2 linked regions of the Crateriforma spongiae genome follow. The protein of the gene in region 2 binds, or shares a complex with, the protein of the main gene of each other region. Links are inferred from orthologs where the notes say so. Each region holds a gene or a part of one and is shown on either strand. Other genes may lie near its edges.

The links.
Region 1: the proteins of trxA (region 2) and HFP54_RS17605 are in contact, whole or in part, in an NMR structure (PDB 2IPA), measured with the Bacillus subtilis proteins. The link is inferred for Crateriforma spongiae from one-to-one orthologs.

The regions. Positions count from the first base shown.
Region 1 is NZ_JAAXMS010000006.1:289,445-297,604, forward strand. The notes cover bases 4,528-7,328. They hold HFP54_RS17605 (arsenate reductase ArsC), read right to left. Parts: upstream 6,247-7,328; coding sequence 5,809-6,246; downstream 4,528-5,808. Other genes in these bases: HFP54_RS17595 (thioredoxin family protein), read left to right, coding at 4,798-5,022; HFP54_RS17600 (MOSC domain-containing protein), read left to right, coding at 5,062-5,784; arsA (arsenical pump-driving ATPase), read right to left, coding at 6,305-7,328. In the rest of the region: HFP54_RS17585 (zinc-dependent metalloprotease), read right to left, coding at 415-3,393; HFP54_RS17590 (Hsp20/alpha crystallin family protein), read right to left, coding at 3,889-4,323; more of arsA, read right to left, coding at 7,329-8,104. UniProt on the Bacillus subtilis protein: Catalyzes the reduction of arsenate [As(V)] to arsenite [As(III)]. In vitro, can dephosphorylate para-nitrophenyl phosphate (pNPP).
Region 2 is NZ_JAAXMS010000003.1:554,759-562,986, forward strand. Bases 1-2,869 are described here. They hold trxA (thioredoxin), read right to left. Parts: upstream 1,667-2,869; coding sequence 1,334-1,666; downstream 1-1,333. Other genes in these bases: HFP54_RS10190 (DegT/DnrJ/EryC1/StrS family aminotransferase), read left to right, coding at 25-1,185; HFP54_RS26165 (NUDIX hydrolase), read right to left, coding at 1,836-2,687; HFP54_RS10205 (sugar phosphate isomerase/epimerase family protein), read right to left, coding at 2,693-2,869. In the rest of the region: more of HFP54_RS10205, read right to left, coding at 2,870-3,442; HFP54_RS10210 (ABC transporter permease), read left to right, coding at 3,613-5,298; HFP54_RS10215 (hypothetical protein), read left to right, coding at 5,388-5,558; HFP54_RS10220 (hypothetical protein), read right to left, coding at 5,749-5,961; HFP54_RS10225 (hypothetical protein), read right to left, coding at 5,939-6,775; HFP54_RS10230 (hypothetical protein), read right to left, coding at 7,471-8,228. UniProt on the Bacillus subtilis protein: Participates in various redox reactions through the reversible oxidation of its active center dithiol to a disulfide and catalyzes dithiol-disulfide exchange reactions.

The sequences.
Region 1 (8,160 bases), on a different replicon or contig from region 2:
ATCAGCCCCTTGTCCACTCCCACCCCTCCGTGCCTTGGTGCCTCCGTGAGATCCATCTGCCCAGTGCTTGGGAGGTCTCTCACAGAGGCACGAAGACACGGAGGAGAAGATGAAGAGTGCGATAGGAATCGTGGTGAAAGTCAACGGATCAATCGCGTCGATGGCCTGACTCGATCAGCGCCTTGACCACCCCCACCCCTCCGTGCCTTGGTGCCTTCGTGAGATCCATCTGCCCAGTGCTTGGGAGGTCTCTCACAGAGGCACAGACGCGAGGATGAAAGTAACTCTGGTGGTTGGCGGCCCGGTTCGAACAGTCGCCCGTTACGCACCGTTGGCGCAAAGAAACAGGCTTGGTCGCGACACCAAGCCTGAATCGTGTTCCCCGTTCAGGAACAATTGTCGTGTTGCCAAACGCTACGGCGTCGTCGCAGGCTGCTGGCCGGGTTGGACCGGCTGACCTTGTTGGCCCATCAACATCATCAGCATTGGCACCTGTTGTTGCCCGCCACCGTTGTAGGTGTAGCCTGCGTCCAAAGCACGATCGATCCGTTCCTTGGATTCCGTCAGGTGAGCCATCGTATAAGCGTCGATCTTTCCGGCACACTTGTCCATCGTCACCTTGATGCGATTGCTCAGGTTCCGAAGTTGCATGCGGGACAGGTTGCTGATCGGCATTTGTGCGGCCACGTCATCGCTGCTGTCCAGGATCAAATCGATCAAGCGTTGCAGGTGTTCGCGTTGCAAGTTGCGTCGCAGCGAACTGATCATCGGATTGCGATCGTTGCGATCCTCCGGGCATTCTTCGCCCAACTCGGTCCACACCGCATTGCTGATACGGTCCAGCAATTCTGGCAACGTCAACGCATCCTCCTCCGGCGGCAGACGCAATTCGTTGTCGTACACACGACGCAGCGTGGTCGGATTCATCAACATCGTCAACGCTGACGCTTGCATCCCAAGCACCCGGTCATGGATCGGCCAAGTCGCTTCGTCGGACAAAGCCGAACGGGATCCGCCGCCCAGCCATTTGTCCACGCCCATGCGTTCCAGCAGTTTGGGTTCCAGGCCAAAAGCTTCGTCACGGAACGTGGTTTCAATCACGTATTCCAGGGCTTCACGCTGGTCCTTGGCGGGCACCACTTGGACAGGCGGTCGGTCACCGGGGTCACCCTTCTTGTCGCGATTGACGAACGCACCGCCGATCCAGTTGGCCATCATGCTGACCGTTCGGGATTGCAATGACAGCGTCAATTCATAACCGCGTCGCGCCTTGGCCCAACTGTCGCCGTCTTTGACGAACGAATCCAGCAGACGGCCACGATACAGATTCACCAGCTTCATCTGTTCCTGACAATACGACAGCGGATCTTTGGCAAAGTCATATCGACGTGCATACGGATCCGGTCCGCTGGTGTCTTCGTCGGTTGCGTATTGCAGTTCCGGTTCGACGCAGCGTTTCAGGATTTCCGGCAGTTCCTTTTCTTCAAAGGTGTAACCGTACTCGATGGCCCAGAAATCATACGGACCAATGTCGATCATCGCGTAATCGCCCTGTGTTTCGCCGGCCTCGTAGCGATAGTTGATCGGAGCGTAATCCATCACCGAGCTTGCGAAGGTGCGTTTGCCTTTGACGTCTTTGCTGTTGATTTCGTCCAGCGTCAACATCGAACTGGCTTTGAAGTTGTGCCGCAGGCCCAGTGTGTGTCCGACCTCGTGGGCGACCAAGTCGGCCAGCAGCGGACCGACGAACCATTCAGGCATGCCGTCCAGCAATTCACCGGGATCCGCCTTTTTGGACCTCGCGTCGTCATCATCTTTTTTGGCGACCGCTTCGTCATCTTTGTCGGCTTCTTCGTCTTCGTCATCGGACGATTCGTCGTCGTCGTTCTCGTCGGCATCCTTGTCTTTATTGTCGTCCTGTTTCTTCTTGTCCGACTCGGCGGCTTCCTTTTCCTTCTTCTCTTTTTCCTTTTCGGCTTCTTCGTCCGCCATCAAGGTCAGCGCCCAGTCCATGCGGGCCAACGCCAGGTCCAGGCTGCGGCTGCTGGCGGCCATGCACAGACCGTTCTTTTGACTGATCTGGCCGTACAGCCCATCAAATTCATCGTCGCCCAACAGGCTGGGGTCGGCTTGTGCCATCTTGAACCCGGCCATCGGCTGTTGTGCTTGGCGTGCGTACTTGGCACGCAAGTGGTTGGCGTTTTCGGGAGCGGCCAAGCGGACACGCGGATCCCAATTCGGGTGACGTCCCAGCCATGCCAGCGTTTCCGCCGTCATGCCTTCCATCGCCAATTTGGGCATCAATTCGTGATAGTTGAAATTGAAGTGGCGGATCCAGCCGTCGGTCAGGATGATATCGGCGTCCAGGATTTCACCCGTTTCGGGATGCACGCGGCTCGGACCGATGGCCGTCCCGACGTCATTGTTCAGCCAACGGATGAAGTTGTATCGAACGTCCTCGGGGTCCTTTTCCATGTGGACCTTGCTTTCGGCGTCCTGATATTCGATCACGATCGCATCGACGATACCGACCTTTTCAAATGCCTTGTTCCAATAGTCGACGCCGGCTTTGATCCAGCGGCGATAACGCACCGGAGCGGTGTGTTCGACGTAAAAGCGGATCGGTTCTTTGGGCGGGCTAAGCTTCAGCTTGGGATCCCGCTTTTGCAGTCGCCAACGATTGATGAAGCGAATGACGGTTTCATCGTCCTCGTATTTGCCCAGGTCGGTGAACGACGTCGTGAAGTAACCCACACGTTCGTCGGCTTTGCGGGGACGAAAGCCCGACGATGCCGAGGGGACTTCGCTGAACGAATAGTGGATCGTTTGCAGACGGCTGTTGGCGCCGACAATCTCAAATGCGATCTCGACGTTCTCCGGAAAGACCTTCGCCTTTTCCAACGACTTGATCCGCGACCGTGACGATTGCCGAACCGACGATCCAAAGAACGTCGACGCGCTGCCGACCAACAGGTTGTCCAGATCGATCACCGGACCACCGCTGGGGCCGATCGCGACGATCGGAATGTCCAACAGGACTCGGTCGGTGAACAGTCGTTTGACCGACGACTTGGCTTCCGGTTCGCCCGACGCCTTGATGTCCAGGTTCGGGGCGATCAGTGCCAGCCGGTCATCGTAACGACGCCACTGGACGACCCATTCGCCGGCCTGTAGTCCCGCGTATCGATCCCCGCTGCTGACGGTCAATGCGATGAAGTAACGCTTGGTGCTGAAGTTCTTGGGCAGTTCGCCCAGCAGCTGAGCGTCTTTCTCCCGCTTCCACAAACGGAACAAGCCTTTGCTGGCCGTTTGATCGGAGACTTTGATTTCGGTGTAGTCTTCCGAAACCTTATCAAACGGGGGCAGGCTGGCGGCCGAGGCCGGTGCGGACATCAACATTCCGCAAATGGCGCTAGCGGCTACCCATCGGGCACGGTCCCACAATCGGGTCATGGCATTCACTCTGGCAAAGAAATTCTGTTCCGTCGGCTCGTCCATCGGACCGACGTTGGCGTGACGAAGGCGGGCAGGCCGGATCATCCGAAGATTCCAAAACTTCGACTCATTCCGATCGGTTTCGTCCGCCCAGGACGGGATCAACAAGAAACGGTAGCTCAGAAGAGCCGCCGCCACCGGCAAAACGGTTACTCCAGCGCGTCTTCGATTCTGACGCACGGCGGGGCCGGAATGTTTTGCCGTCTTTACCGTTTTATCCGATATTCTCCTTCCAACGCAAACAATGGCGGCCGGATCCGCTTTGGGATCGCCACGTCCGCAACCCCTTAAAGAAAAGTGGGGCGTTGATGCCGTCGCCCCCCCAACGAACGCGGGGCCGCGGCGAAAGCGAATTTCGCAGCGGCCCCGGTGAACGTTTGCTATTTCGGCGGATCAGCCGACTTTGATTTCGATCTTCCGCGGCTGGACTTCCGGACGCTTGGTCAGGGTCACACGCAGCACGCCGTGGACGTACTCGGCCTCGATCGATTCCGGATCGACCGATTCCGGCAGCGTGATGCTGCGGGTCAATTCGCCGAACCGGCGTTCTTGGTGCAGATACTTGCGGTCTTCCGCGTCGGTCCGCTTCGCCGTCACGGTCAACTTGCCGTCATCGACCGTCACATCCAAATCATCCGGTGCGATGCCGGGTAGGTCCAATTCGACGGTGAAGTTGCCATCGTCCTCCCAAACCGACGTTGGCGCGAACCAAGCTTGCGATCCGCTGACACGCAACGGAGCATCAAACAGACGGTCAAACAAATCATTCAAATCGCGTGACGCCGAAGCGAGCGAATCGGGGACCGCAAAGCCGGGGCGCCGAGTCATGCCATTGTTCATCGTGATTTTCTCCACACTTAAAAGCCAACACAAACCCTCTGACAAATCACCAGTCCCCACGCTCGGTCCGAACGCATGGATGCACCGGAGCAATCGCAACGCCGCGGCGATCACGTCGCCCGCGTCGAAAGCTTTTGCGGGGGACTGGTCAATTTGACAGTCAACCTTTTCGATTCCCGATAGATGCATCGAGCGTGCCAAATTTGGTTCCGATGGCGGTTCGGAACGACGCATCCCCGACCTATGGAGCACCGGGCGTCGAACGGCAGACGAGCGAAAGACGCCCAAAAAAACGGTATTTTCAGTGATAGGCTGTGCCTATGACTGGCTTCGTTATTTCGTATTGGACGAATGGAAAATCCTCGCGTAATTTTCTTTCATCCGACCGATGCCACTGAAAGGGCGGTCGGAGTTCTGTCCCCGTTTTTCCAAAGTACTGCTTACGAAAAGGAACCCAAAACCATGTCCAACGTTGTCTTCTTTCATGCCGGATGTCCCGTTTGTGTGGCCGCCGAACAGACCGTCGCCGATGCCTTGCGAGACGATGTCGAAAAGGTTCACCTGGGGATTCAGAAAAATCGCCTGAAGGAAGCCGAAGCGGCGGGCGTTCGGTCGGTGCCGGCATTGGTCATCGACGGCCAGCCGTTTCACATCAATCACGGCGCGGACCTGGCCGACCTAAAATAGAATCGCACCGTTCGTCCAAGACCCACCGAGGAAGACATCGTGACCGCAGCGACGGATACGGCATTTCGCATCGTTTCCATTCACGTCGGTCGTCCTCGGGCGATGGATGCGGGCGATGATCCCGGTAAACCCTGGACCTCCGGAATCATCAAAGATCGGGTCGACGGCCCGATCGGCGTGGGACGTGAAAACTTGGACGGGGACGGGCAAGCCGACTTGGTGCACCACGGCGGTGTCGACAAAGCTGTGCTGGCCTATCCGGCGGTCCACTTCCCATTTTGGAAACAAGAATTTCCCGACGTCCAATGGGGTGATGGAACGTTCGGTGAGAATCTGACGATCGCCGAGGCGGACGAAACTAGGGTTTGCATCGGAGACGTTTTCGAAATCGGCGACTGTGTGTTGCAAGTCAGCCAGCCGCGACAACCGTGCTGGAAACTGTCCCGGCGCTGGCGTTTGCCCAAACTGGCCGTGCGGGTCCAACAGACACGCCGGACCGGTTGGTACTTTCGCGTTCTGTCGACCGGAACCATTCGGCCCGGCCAAAGCATGCATTTGACGCGTCGTGATTATCCCGAATTCACCGTCGCATTTGCCAACGACGTGATGTTCGCCAAGCCGCGGGATGCGGCCTTGGATTTGCGTCTGGCCGCATGCGAGGCGTTGTCGGCGTCGTGGAAGAAGACATTGACCACCCGCAGCGGCGGCAGCGAATCGGACCACCAATCGTCGGTCGACGCGCGATTGCGTGGCGACCGCTGAACCGACGTCGATGGCAACCTTCGTTCAGACTTCGCGAAGCTTTTCGGGCAACTGATTCTGAATGAAGTCACGGATTTCGTCACGAACCCGACGATAGGCGTCCAGTGCTTCTTCCTCGGTCTTGGCTTCTTTGGCCAACTTGGGTGGGTCATCGAAGCCGACGTGAACCGTCTTTGCCTTGGTCAGAAACATCGGACAGTTTTCGTCGGCGTGCCCACACACGGTGATCACCAAGTCCAGCGGGACGTCTTTCACCGTGTCGGCCAACTTGGATGACTGGCTGCTGATGTCGACACCGGCTTCCTTCATCACCGCCATCGCGTTGGGGTTCATCCCGTGGGCTTCGATCCCGGCGGAGTACGGTTGAATGGAATCACCGTGAAAGTGTCGCGCCCAGCCTTCGGCCATCTGGCTGCGGCACGAATTTCCGGTGCACAAGAAAAGGACGTTCTTTCTGGTCATCGTTGTTTTCGGTTTCGGTGGTAAGAAAAGGAAAAGTGGTTGGACGAAGAAAACGCGATCAGGATCGCGATTGCAGTGGGGCGTGGTGACGCTGCCCAAGTTTTGAAAGGGCATCGACACCGGTGGGCGGTTCCAATTGCCAGGGAACCAAGGCCACCGAACCACCGGACAAGGCTTTCACTTCGTCGATATAGGCCTGCTCGTGCGACTGGCGGCGTTGCAACGCGGGATCGGTTGTTTCCAGCGGAGCGATGCTTTGGTTGATGACCCAAGCGGTCGGTTGGATTTCGGCGCGAATCAAGTCTTCCTGCAATTTGGCCGCTTCGTGAACCGGCGTCGCTTCGGGCAATGTCACGATCAGGACTTGGGTGAAGTCGGGATCCCGTAATCGCGGCAACAACTGCTGCACCGATTCGGGAACTTCACTTCCCTGGCGACTGACTTCGCGGTGATAGGCCATCGCCGAATCGAGCAATAAAATCGTGTGGCCGGTCGGTGCGGTGTCCAGGACAACGAAGCGATCGGTACCGGCGGCGACCGACTGTGCAAACGCACGGAAGACAGCAATTTCCTCCGTACAGGGTGACCGCAAGTCTTCTTCCAATAGAGCGCGGCCGTTTTCATCCAAGTCGTCGCCCGCGGTGGCCAAGACTTCGGCGCGATACGCTTCGACCTCCGCGGCCGGATCGATGCGATCAACGGTCAAGCGTTCCAGTGATTCGCTGGCCAACGTCGCTGCGACGTGCGCGGCCGGATCGGTGGTCGACAGGTGAACGTCAAAGCCACGACGTGCCAACGCGACGGCGACGGCGCTGGCGACAGTGGTCTTGCCGACGCCGCCTTTCCCCATTGCCAAAACCACGCCGCGTCCTTTGTCGGCGATACCGTCAATGAGATCGGACAAATCGCCGGGCAATTCAGTCGATGACAGCGACACTTCCAGTGGCGAACCAGCGTCTGCACCGGAGCCTTCGTGGTCCGCTCGTCCGACTTGCCGCAGTCGATCGATACCCATCACGCCCGACGGTGAAAGGGCGACGGACAACCGTGGAAGTTCGGCCAGGTTGGAGGGCATTTGCTCCAGTGCGTCATCGCCACGTTTCTGCATGGCCGCGGCCACTCGGTCGCCTTCGTCCGACGCGGTGAAGACGCCGTTGACGATCAGACGTTGGTTCAACACGCCCAACTGACGCAGTTCGTCGCTGCTGCGGGCCGCTTCGGCAAACGCCGATGTTTCCGGACGTGTGACCAAGACCAGGGTGGTTTGATCGCCGTCGCCCAGCGCTTCGACAGTCTTTTTGTAGATCGCTTGTTGGGCCTGCAGTCCGGCTAGGGGGCCCAGGCATGACGCCCCGGTGGTGCTGGATTCCATGAACCCGGACCAAGCCGACGGCAACGTCAATAACCGCAGCGTGTGACCCGTCGGTGCGGTGTCAAAGACCACGTGGTCGTAATCGGACGTCGCGGTGTCGTCACCCAACAGCTTCGCGAATTCATCGAACGCCGCGATCTCCACCGTGCACGAACCCGAAAACTGTTCTTCCATGCTTCGCACGGCCGCGTCGGGCAACACGCCACGATACGGCTGGACCATCCGTTCGCGATACTCCGCGGCCGCGATCTGTGGATCAATGTTGATCCCATCCAGGCCATCGACGCCATCAACCGGTGTCGGCGTATGCCCCAGACGACAACCCAGCACTTCATCCAAGTTGGACGCCGGATCGGTCGACACCAACAGGACCCGCTTTCCGGAATGTGCCAACTGGACGGCGGTCGCACAGGCCATCGACGTTTTGCCGACGCCGCCTTTGCCGGTGAAAAAAAGATGCCGGGTAGAGTTTTCGGTCAACGGGATCATGGAACGTGAATCGGTTTGAAGGTGGGTGACAGAGTGTGTCCGAACGTGGCAAC
Region 2 (8,228 bases):
TCATCCAAGGAAGGTCATCGAACCATGCCAGGCCCGAATTCTGTTCCGCTGTTGGACGTCAACCGCGACAATCGCCCGTATCGTGAAGAATTCATGAGCGCCCTGGCCGGCGTCCTGGATTCCGGACGCTTTCTGTTCGGCCCCGATGTGGTCGAACTGGAATCGGAAGTCGCCAAATACAGCCAGGCCCAATTTGCCGTCGGTTGTGCCTCCGGCAGTGACGCGTTGCTGTTGTCCCTGATGGCTTTGAACATCGGCCCGGGCGACGAAGTGATCGTTCCCAGCTTTACCTTTTTCGCCTCGGTCAGCTGCATCACGCGACTGGGCGCCACGCCGGTCTTCATCGACATCGATCCGGACACCTACAACATGGATGTCGATCAGCTGGATTCGCTGATCGGGCCCAAGACGGCAGCCATCATTCCCGTGCACCTGTTCGGACAGTGTGCTCGCATCGACCGGATCTGTCAGGTCGCCGCCGAACATGACATCCCCGTGGTCGAAGACGCCGCCCAGTCGATCGGTGCGGCCTATCATTCGCGTCCCGCCGGCAGCTGGGGGACCGTGGGCTGTTTCAGCTTCTATCCGACCAAGAACTTGGGCGGCATGGGCGACGGCGGCATGCTGACGACCAATGACGAAGCGTTCGCGGATCGGCTGCGTTTGTTCGCCGGCCACGGCATGCGACCCCGCTATTATCACAAGGTGGTGGGCATCAACAGCCGCTTGGACACGTTCCAGGCTGCTGTTTTGCGGGTGAAGATGAATCACTTGCCCCAGGCCGTCGAAGGCCGTCGCACCAACGCCACGCGGTACCACCACTTGTTCCGCGAAGCTGGTTTGGTCGAAGACGGTCCGGTCACTTTGCCGGTGATCGATGAGAACGCTTTCTCGGTCTGGAACCAGTATTCGATCCGCATCGCCGACGGGCGACGCGACGAAGTCCGCCAGCACTTGGCCGACAACGGCGTGGGGTCGGAAATCTATTACCCGGTGCCGATGCACCAGCAAGAGTGCTTTGAAAATATCGGCTTCAAAGCCGGTGATTTGAGCGAGACCGAGCGGGCCAGCCGCGAGATCTTGAACCTGCCGATTTTCCCGTCGCTGACCGTAGAAGAACAAAACCGAGTCGTCGAAGTGATCGGTCAGTTTTATCAGTCGGCCGAAGCCAAGAAGGCCGCCTAAACGAACCGGGGCTGCGGTCGAACCGAATCGCCGTTTGGGCGGGCGGATTTGACTGCCCCGTTTGAAAGATCAACGAAAACAGGCCGCGTGCGATGATTCGCATGCGGCCTGTTGCGTTAATCAGATGCCAAAAGGCGTCCCCTTGGGATCAGGACGTTGCCGCCGAATCCAGGGCTTCTTGCAGAGCGGCCTTGGGGCGAACGCCGACAAAGCTCTCGCTGACTTCGCCGCCTTTGAAAACCAACAGCGTCGGGATGCTGTTGATGCCGAAACGCTGGGCGGCGCCGGGATTATCGTCGATGTTGATCTTGCCGATCTTGACCGACGGGTTTTCGCCGGCCAGTTCATCGATCATGGGAGCGATTTGACGGCAAGGGCCGCACCAGGGTGCCCAGAAGTCGACCAAGACGGGTTGGTCCGATTGCAGCACTTCGGAGTCGAAATTGTCGTCGGTGAATTCTTTGACAGCATCGGAAGCCATGACAGTGGTCTCTCGTTTTGTACGGATAGTTAAACGGGGAATCGGTCGGGATCGCGGGAATCGTTCACAAGGACTGATCGACGGTGATCCATCGGCGGGTGGGGCGTGTCGCATCCGGTCGGCGACGCCTTGCACAGACGGCCGAATTGTAGGATGGCGACACCCGCTGTCAATTTGCCGGTCCGACCGGAACGTCTGACAAGGTAAGCAAGTGCTGAGCCAATTCGTCCAGAATCATCGCTGTGGCACCCCAAACCTTGTGTTCGCCGTGTGCAAACGCCGGCGTGCGGAACTGCAAATGACCAACGCGATGTTCGCCCCGACGGACGGATCGTATTTCGGTGTGTCGTGACAGGTTTCCCGCGACGACCTGCCGCAGAAGTGTTTCCAGCGGCAAATCCAGTACCTCATCAACTTCGGCCGGGTCGGGGCACCAGGGGGTGGGATCTTTGTGTAACCACGCGACCCAGGGAGTGACCCGGTTGTCGCTGGCATAGACATATTGGCATGCCAGACGTCCGATCCACTGGCGGACCAAAGCGGGACGACCTAGTTCTTCGGCGAATTCCCGCAAGGCGGCTTCGCGGGTGTCTTCACCCGATTCCACCCGCCCCCCGGGAAAGCAAATTTGCCCGCCGTGATGCTTCAACAGACTGGGACGCCGCGTCAACAAGACACGCATGTGGCGGAGCGATGTGAGCGGTTGATGGGCATCCGGAACGACCAGGGCATCCGCCGCAGCTTTCTGCGACATCGATCCGCCGTGCAAACCTTCGGCACTCGACACACCATTGATACCAGACACATCTTCGTAGATACCCACCAGCACCGCGGCACGTCGTGCACGGACCGGTGCGGGGCCGCGGTGGCGACCATAGGCAAGTGGCACGGCCGCGATCGAACGATAGCGTCGCGACAGTTCGGGCGTTTCGCCGCGTTGCCGCAAGCGGTCGCTGAGTTGTTGCGGCCAAGTCGCCGGCAATTGCCACCGATCCGGTCGCCTAGTTGCCGGTATTTTCACGGTTGCTAAATCAACGTTTCCAACAATCGACGAAGCTTTCGCAATTCGACGCGATGATCCAAGTCTTCCTGGGGCGCCATGTGGATCGTCAAAGCACGATCGTATTTTTCACGTTCCAACTGGGTGACCAGTTTTCCGTAGTCGATTTCGCCCTGCCCCACGCTGACTTGGAATGCATCCGGGCGGGTGTCTCGGAGGTGCGTGTTGATGACAAACTTCAGGATCTTGTCCAGCGACTTGCCTTTGGCCGGACCGGCAATGTAGACGCTGGGGTCCAGGGTGATGCCCAGGCCATCGACGTTGTTGCAAAGCACCATCAAGGTGTCGGGGTCTTCGCTGAGGCAGCCCAATTGGCTGCGGACCGCGACACGTACGCCCTCGGTTTCCGCGATGCTGACCAGCCGCTGAAGGTGTTCGACTTCTTCATTGAAAGGCGTGCCCAGTTCCGCCGACGGCACGGTCAAATTGACGACCTTGGTGGCCTTGGCGATCCGGCACAGATCGTGGAAGTCGTCGTAGTGCTGGTCACCTGTGCTGTCCAATTCGATGCTGTAACCGGAGATGTCCAGCCGGTGGGTGTACCGAAGCAATTGGATTCCGCGGTCCGGATCAGCCAGGATTTCGCTGGGGCGAGTGTGCGCGCCGGACTCGTGGATGGCGATCTCGATCGCGCTAAAATCCAGGTCCTGGAGCGTCTCGATGCTGGTTTGCAGGTCATCAGCCGGCCAACATTCCGTCGAAGCAGCGACAAACAATTCAGGCGTCCTTTCAGCAACAAATCAATCGGTTTTGCGTAACCGGCGCAGTCTACTGCGCCGGCGTCGATCGCTAAACCCTGATTGCCAAACAGGTTCGCCGGTCGCGGTGCCGGTCGCGCCGGACTGTGGTCTGACAACGTAGGTGACCGATCCGGTAAGCTGCCCGCATGACGTCTGTAAATGATCCCCAGTCCAACGGCGACCCAACCTCGGCTGACGTGCGATCGGCCGGGGGACCCGTGCATCTGGAACGGCTTTGCGTGGACGTGGCCGGTCGCCGGTTGCTGGATGACGCTCGGTTGGATCTGGAGCCGGGGAAACTGCTGGTCGTGGTCGGTGGCAGTGGTGCCGGAAAGTCGGTGTTGCTGCGGATTCTGGCCGGCTTGTTGCCGCGTGACGGTTCCGTCGTGCGTTGGTCAGCCGACATTGCGGCTGACATCGCGGAGCATCAAGACATCGATTCCGGATCGAAGGGGCCGGCCCGCCTGGGCGCCGCACTGTCGCCTTTGCGTCGGCGCGTGGGCGTGGTGTTTCAACAGTTTGCGTTGTTCGATGAACTGTCGCCGACCGCCAATGTCCAGTTTGCGATGGACCATCGGGGCGATCGGCATCGACCGCCTGAACAGGATGCGGCCGGTTGGTTGGCGGAATTGGGGGTCCCGGCGGAGGTTCCCGTTGCCGGACTTAGCGGTGGGCAGAAACAGCGACTGGCCATCGCGCGGACGTTGGCCTCCGATCCTGAAGTGATCCTGTACGACGAACCGACATCAGGACTGGATGCGGCCAGCGGTGCGAAGGTGGCTTCGTTGATTCGCCAGACTCAGCAGATTCATCACCGGACCAGCGTGGTCGTTACGCATGATTATCAGACGCTGATTCCGATCGCGGACGAAGTCGTTTTCTTGGACAACCGGCGAAAGCAGCTGGTTTCCGTCCCACGCGATCAGTGGTCGCAGATTCGCCAGTGGATGCATCCTGTGGCAGCCGACCCGGCGACGGCAACAGCGCCGGAACAAGCAGCGGTCAAACGTGGGTGGTCGATGGGACGCCGTTTGATCGAACAGCTAGACGCATTTCTGTTGGCCAGCTCCGATGCATTGATCAGTGCGCTGCGATTGCCCGTCGATGTGTTGCCAATTTTCCCACGATGGAAATGGGCGGGACGATTCTTCATGCATTACTTGCGATTGGTGGGCGGCCCGTCGGCGTGCGTGTACTTGGCCATTGCCGGTTTAATCGCCGGGTTCACGACGACCTATTTCACGTTTCGCTTTCTGCCGTTTCGACTGTACACGCAACCGTTGTTGATCGACGAATTGTTGGCGTCGATCGGGTTTGCGTTGTATCGAATTTTGGTGCCCGTGTTGGCGACGATCCTGGTGGCGGCTCGCTGTGGTGCCGCGGTCGCAGCCGACGTGGGCGTCAAACGATACGGCGGCCAGGTCGACGCGATGCGGACGCTGGGTGTTCGGCCGCAGGCCTATTTGTTGGTTCCAATTTTGGTGGCCTTTCTGGTGGCCACACCCGTGTTGGAGTGGATCGCGTTTTTTGCCGCGCGGTTGATCAGCATGGTGACGTTCACCGCCACTCATTCCGACATCCCGTCCTACTTTTGGGACCAGCATTTCTTTCGAAATCTTCGCGGGCAAGACGCTATTTGGCCGAAGGGGGCGAGTTGGGTTTTCGGAAAGAACGCCGCGTGCGGTGTGGGCACCGCGGTGATCAGCTACTATCAAGGCCTGCGATCCAAGCAGTCCGCCGCTGACGTCAGCGATGCGATCACTGCGACCGTGCTTTGGACGACCTTGTGGGTTTTGGTCGTCCACTTTGCCGTTGCGTTGATGGAGTTTTGACCGTCGACGCGCCGCCGCCTTGCGCTCGCATGCGAACCCCATGTTCTGAATTCGGATTCTCAACCGGCTCAACCACGAAACGAATCGAGATGGATAAGAAAGCCAAGAAACGACTGGAAGTCATCAAGAAAAAGCTGAGCGCACTGCGCCCGAGATTGGCCGGTTCGAAGCAGCAGGCTGATGATCCAGAAGAAACCAAAGCGTTGGAAGAAGAGATCGCGGCGCTGGAGGCTGAGGCAGAAAAGCTGCGGGCGTCTTGACGTTGTGAGCTCGCCCGTCCGCGTCTGTGGATGCCTACAAAACCAAAACAGGCAACCTTGGGGGCAAGGTCGCCTGCTACAAGTTTTGTGTTTCGCCGTCTCAGGGTAAGCTCACCCGCATGGCTTCAGCCGATGGCTGATCTTACCCGTACGTTTGTTTGCTGGTGCGTTTGCCCGATGCGTTCGCCGGCTAACCGCGGAAAAGCGATCCCGTGTCGGCTTCGATATGCATCACGCTGGGTTGTGCCGTCCGTGTGTTCCAGTAATCGGGAGCCCAGCGACCTGCTTCGATCAGCATGGCGACGACGGCAATCAGCATGAAGACGGTGCTCAGGATCAGCATCACCGTGTAAACGTTCGGTGGCTGTTTCCGTGGCGGCTCATTCGTAGGTAGTGTCGACACGGTCGCCCTCTTGGATGGTTCGGTTGCTGTAGTCAGACAAGATTTCGGCGACGGCACGGTCCGGTTCGGTGTAGCCGACACGCAGGCGGGTGACGAACGATCCGTTTCGTGTCACGTCAAGCAGGTGTCCCTGACGCAGGCCGTCGTCGCTGCCGATGCTGACTTCGACTTGTTTGCGAGGCCGGTTGACGACCAAGACCACACCGTTTCGTTCCGGCGGGGCGCCGTCCAGCGGTGCGTTGACGTCAATGCCCTTGGCTTCGACCACTTCCTGCAAACGAGTGACTTGGGTGCGAAGCTGGTCGTTGCGTTGCTTTTGGTTTTGGACGGTGCCTCGGGCGCGGTTCAGCAAGTCGGTCAGCTCGAGCGATTTAGCGAACAGGGTGTCGCGGTCCTCGCGTTCCTTGACCAGAGCGGCCCGCAGTCGAGTGATTTCTTCGGTCTTGGCTTCCAAGTCGGCCGCACGCGAGCGGTCCAGTTGAGTCAGTTCCGTATTGGCCGCACGCAAGGCTTCCACGTCGGCCGCACTTTGGACCAATTCCTGTTGCAGTTGGTTCAGCTGAGTCTGCAAGGCGGCCAGAGCGGTGCGACGGGCGGCACGTTCGCGGTCCAAAGCCGCTTGGGTTCGCTGAGCCGAATCGCGAAGTTGGTCGTTGGTGGTTTCAACGGTTTCGATTTGCTGTTTCAAGCCGCCAGGGCCCAGCACGACGTCGCGCCAGTTGCGGTGTGATGCGTTGACGGCAAGCCCGACGACCATGAACACAATGCTCAAGGCAAACACGGCGAACGTCAGCGCCTTCCCGAGAAGATTCATGAGGAATGGGTTCCGAGCAAAGAATTGGCGGTGGGGGCAGAAAAGACTGATCGGCGGCCCGCCACGCAATTGCTGCGGGGGCCGTGCATCCACAGGGAGTATAATTACGGCGAAATTTTCGTGTCAACGAATTCAACCCGAAAAGCCAAGCTTGCCTAGCTTGAAACGGTCGCGGGCCGTTTTTGCCGAACAGACCAGTTGTCGCGGCATCTATCCCCCGGCCGGTGCAGCAGTCTTAATAGTCTTAATAGGGGCCACCCATTAAATTTACGAAGCACGTTCATGCTGCTCTGCCATTGTGAGGCGTTTTTCGGTAGGGGGGCTAAGGAGCTGCGGGTGGCGTCGGGGGAGCGGTTGGCTGGAGGGGATGGGCGACCGGGACGCCGGACTTTTCGCGCTAATAGCATAATAAGGGCCACCCATTAATTGAACGAAGCATAGTCATGCTGTGGCTGCCATTGCGTGGCGTTTTTCGGTAGTGGGGCTGAAAGAGGCTGCGGGCGGCGTCGCGGAAGCAGTTGGCTGGAGGGGATGCTCGACCGGGACGCCGGATTTTTCGCACCTACAGTAAAGGGATGAGCCGGTGCGGCGGTTTAGAAGCGGATCGGTTGCGCAGTCTCACCTTTCGCTGCCTACATGGAGAGCGGAATCCGAGTGCGCTAGCTGCTCCGCGGAGAGCGGGCGTCGCCGTGCCGCTAGTCGGAACAGAGCCCCAGTGGGTTATCCGGGGCGCACAACCAGTGCTGTCCGCACCGCACTGCTTCGCGTGCGAGACTTTCCGGCGTCCCCGCCGCACGCTTGAAGACGCGGCCAAAGCGGCGAACCACATCACACCAACCCCGAGTGTCGACTCCGATGCGTGACAGAATCGGAGCCAAGTGTTTTGGAATCGCTCCCGGCTTATCTGACCGAAGTTGCCGACCGGTCCAGTCGAGCAACTCCAAGTATCGAACCAGTGAAATCCCTAAGAAACCTTTCGAACTTGCCCGCCGTCCCGAATTCTCAATACAGGGGCCGACCGGATCTTTCGCCTCGTTGATCTCCACCGGGCTCATCCATCCACTGTGTCGGCGGCGGCGACTTCGCTCCCACTCGTGCATGCTTGGCCGCAATCGACTCGGTTGCCGGGGCAGGTCATCGATGCGGTCTTTCGCTCCGGTGTAAGGGCTCGTTTCGGGTGTTTCGGCAATCGCTGCACGCACCGGATTCAAATCCACATAGGCCGCACAAGCCAGCAGGCTCGCTTCGTCCAGCAGACTTTGCAGCCGGTACCGCCCCTCCCAAAACCGGCCCGTGCATTCATCTTCGCGGTTGGCGCGTCTGGCGATGAACTCGGCAATGCACCGCATCCACCAACTGACATCGGACAGTCGTCTTCGACGTTCGGCCAAGACTTCCGTTTGATTCACCAGCGCCGCGATGTCCGCCTCCGTCGGCGGTTCGGCTGAACCAT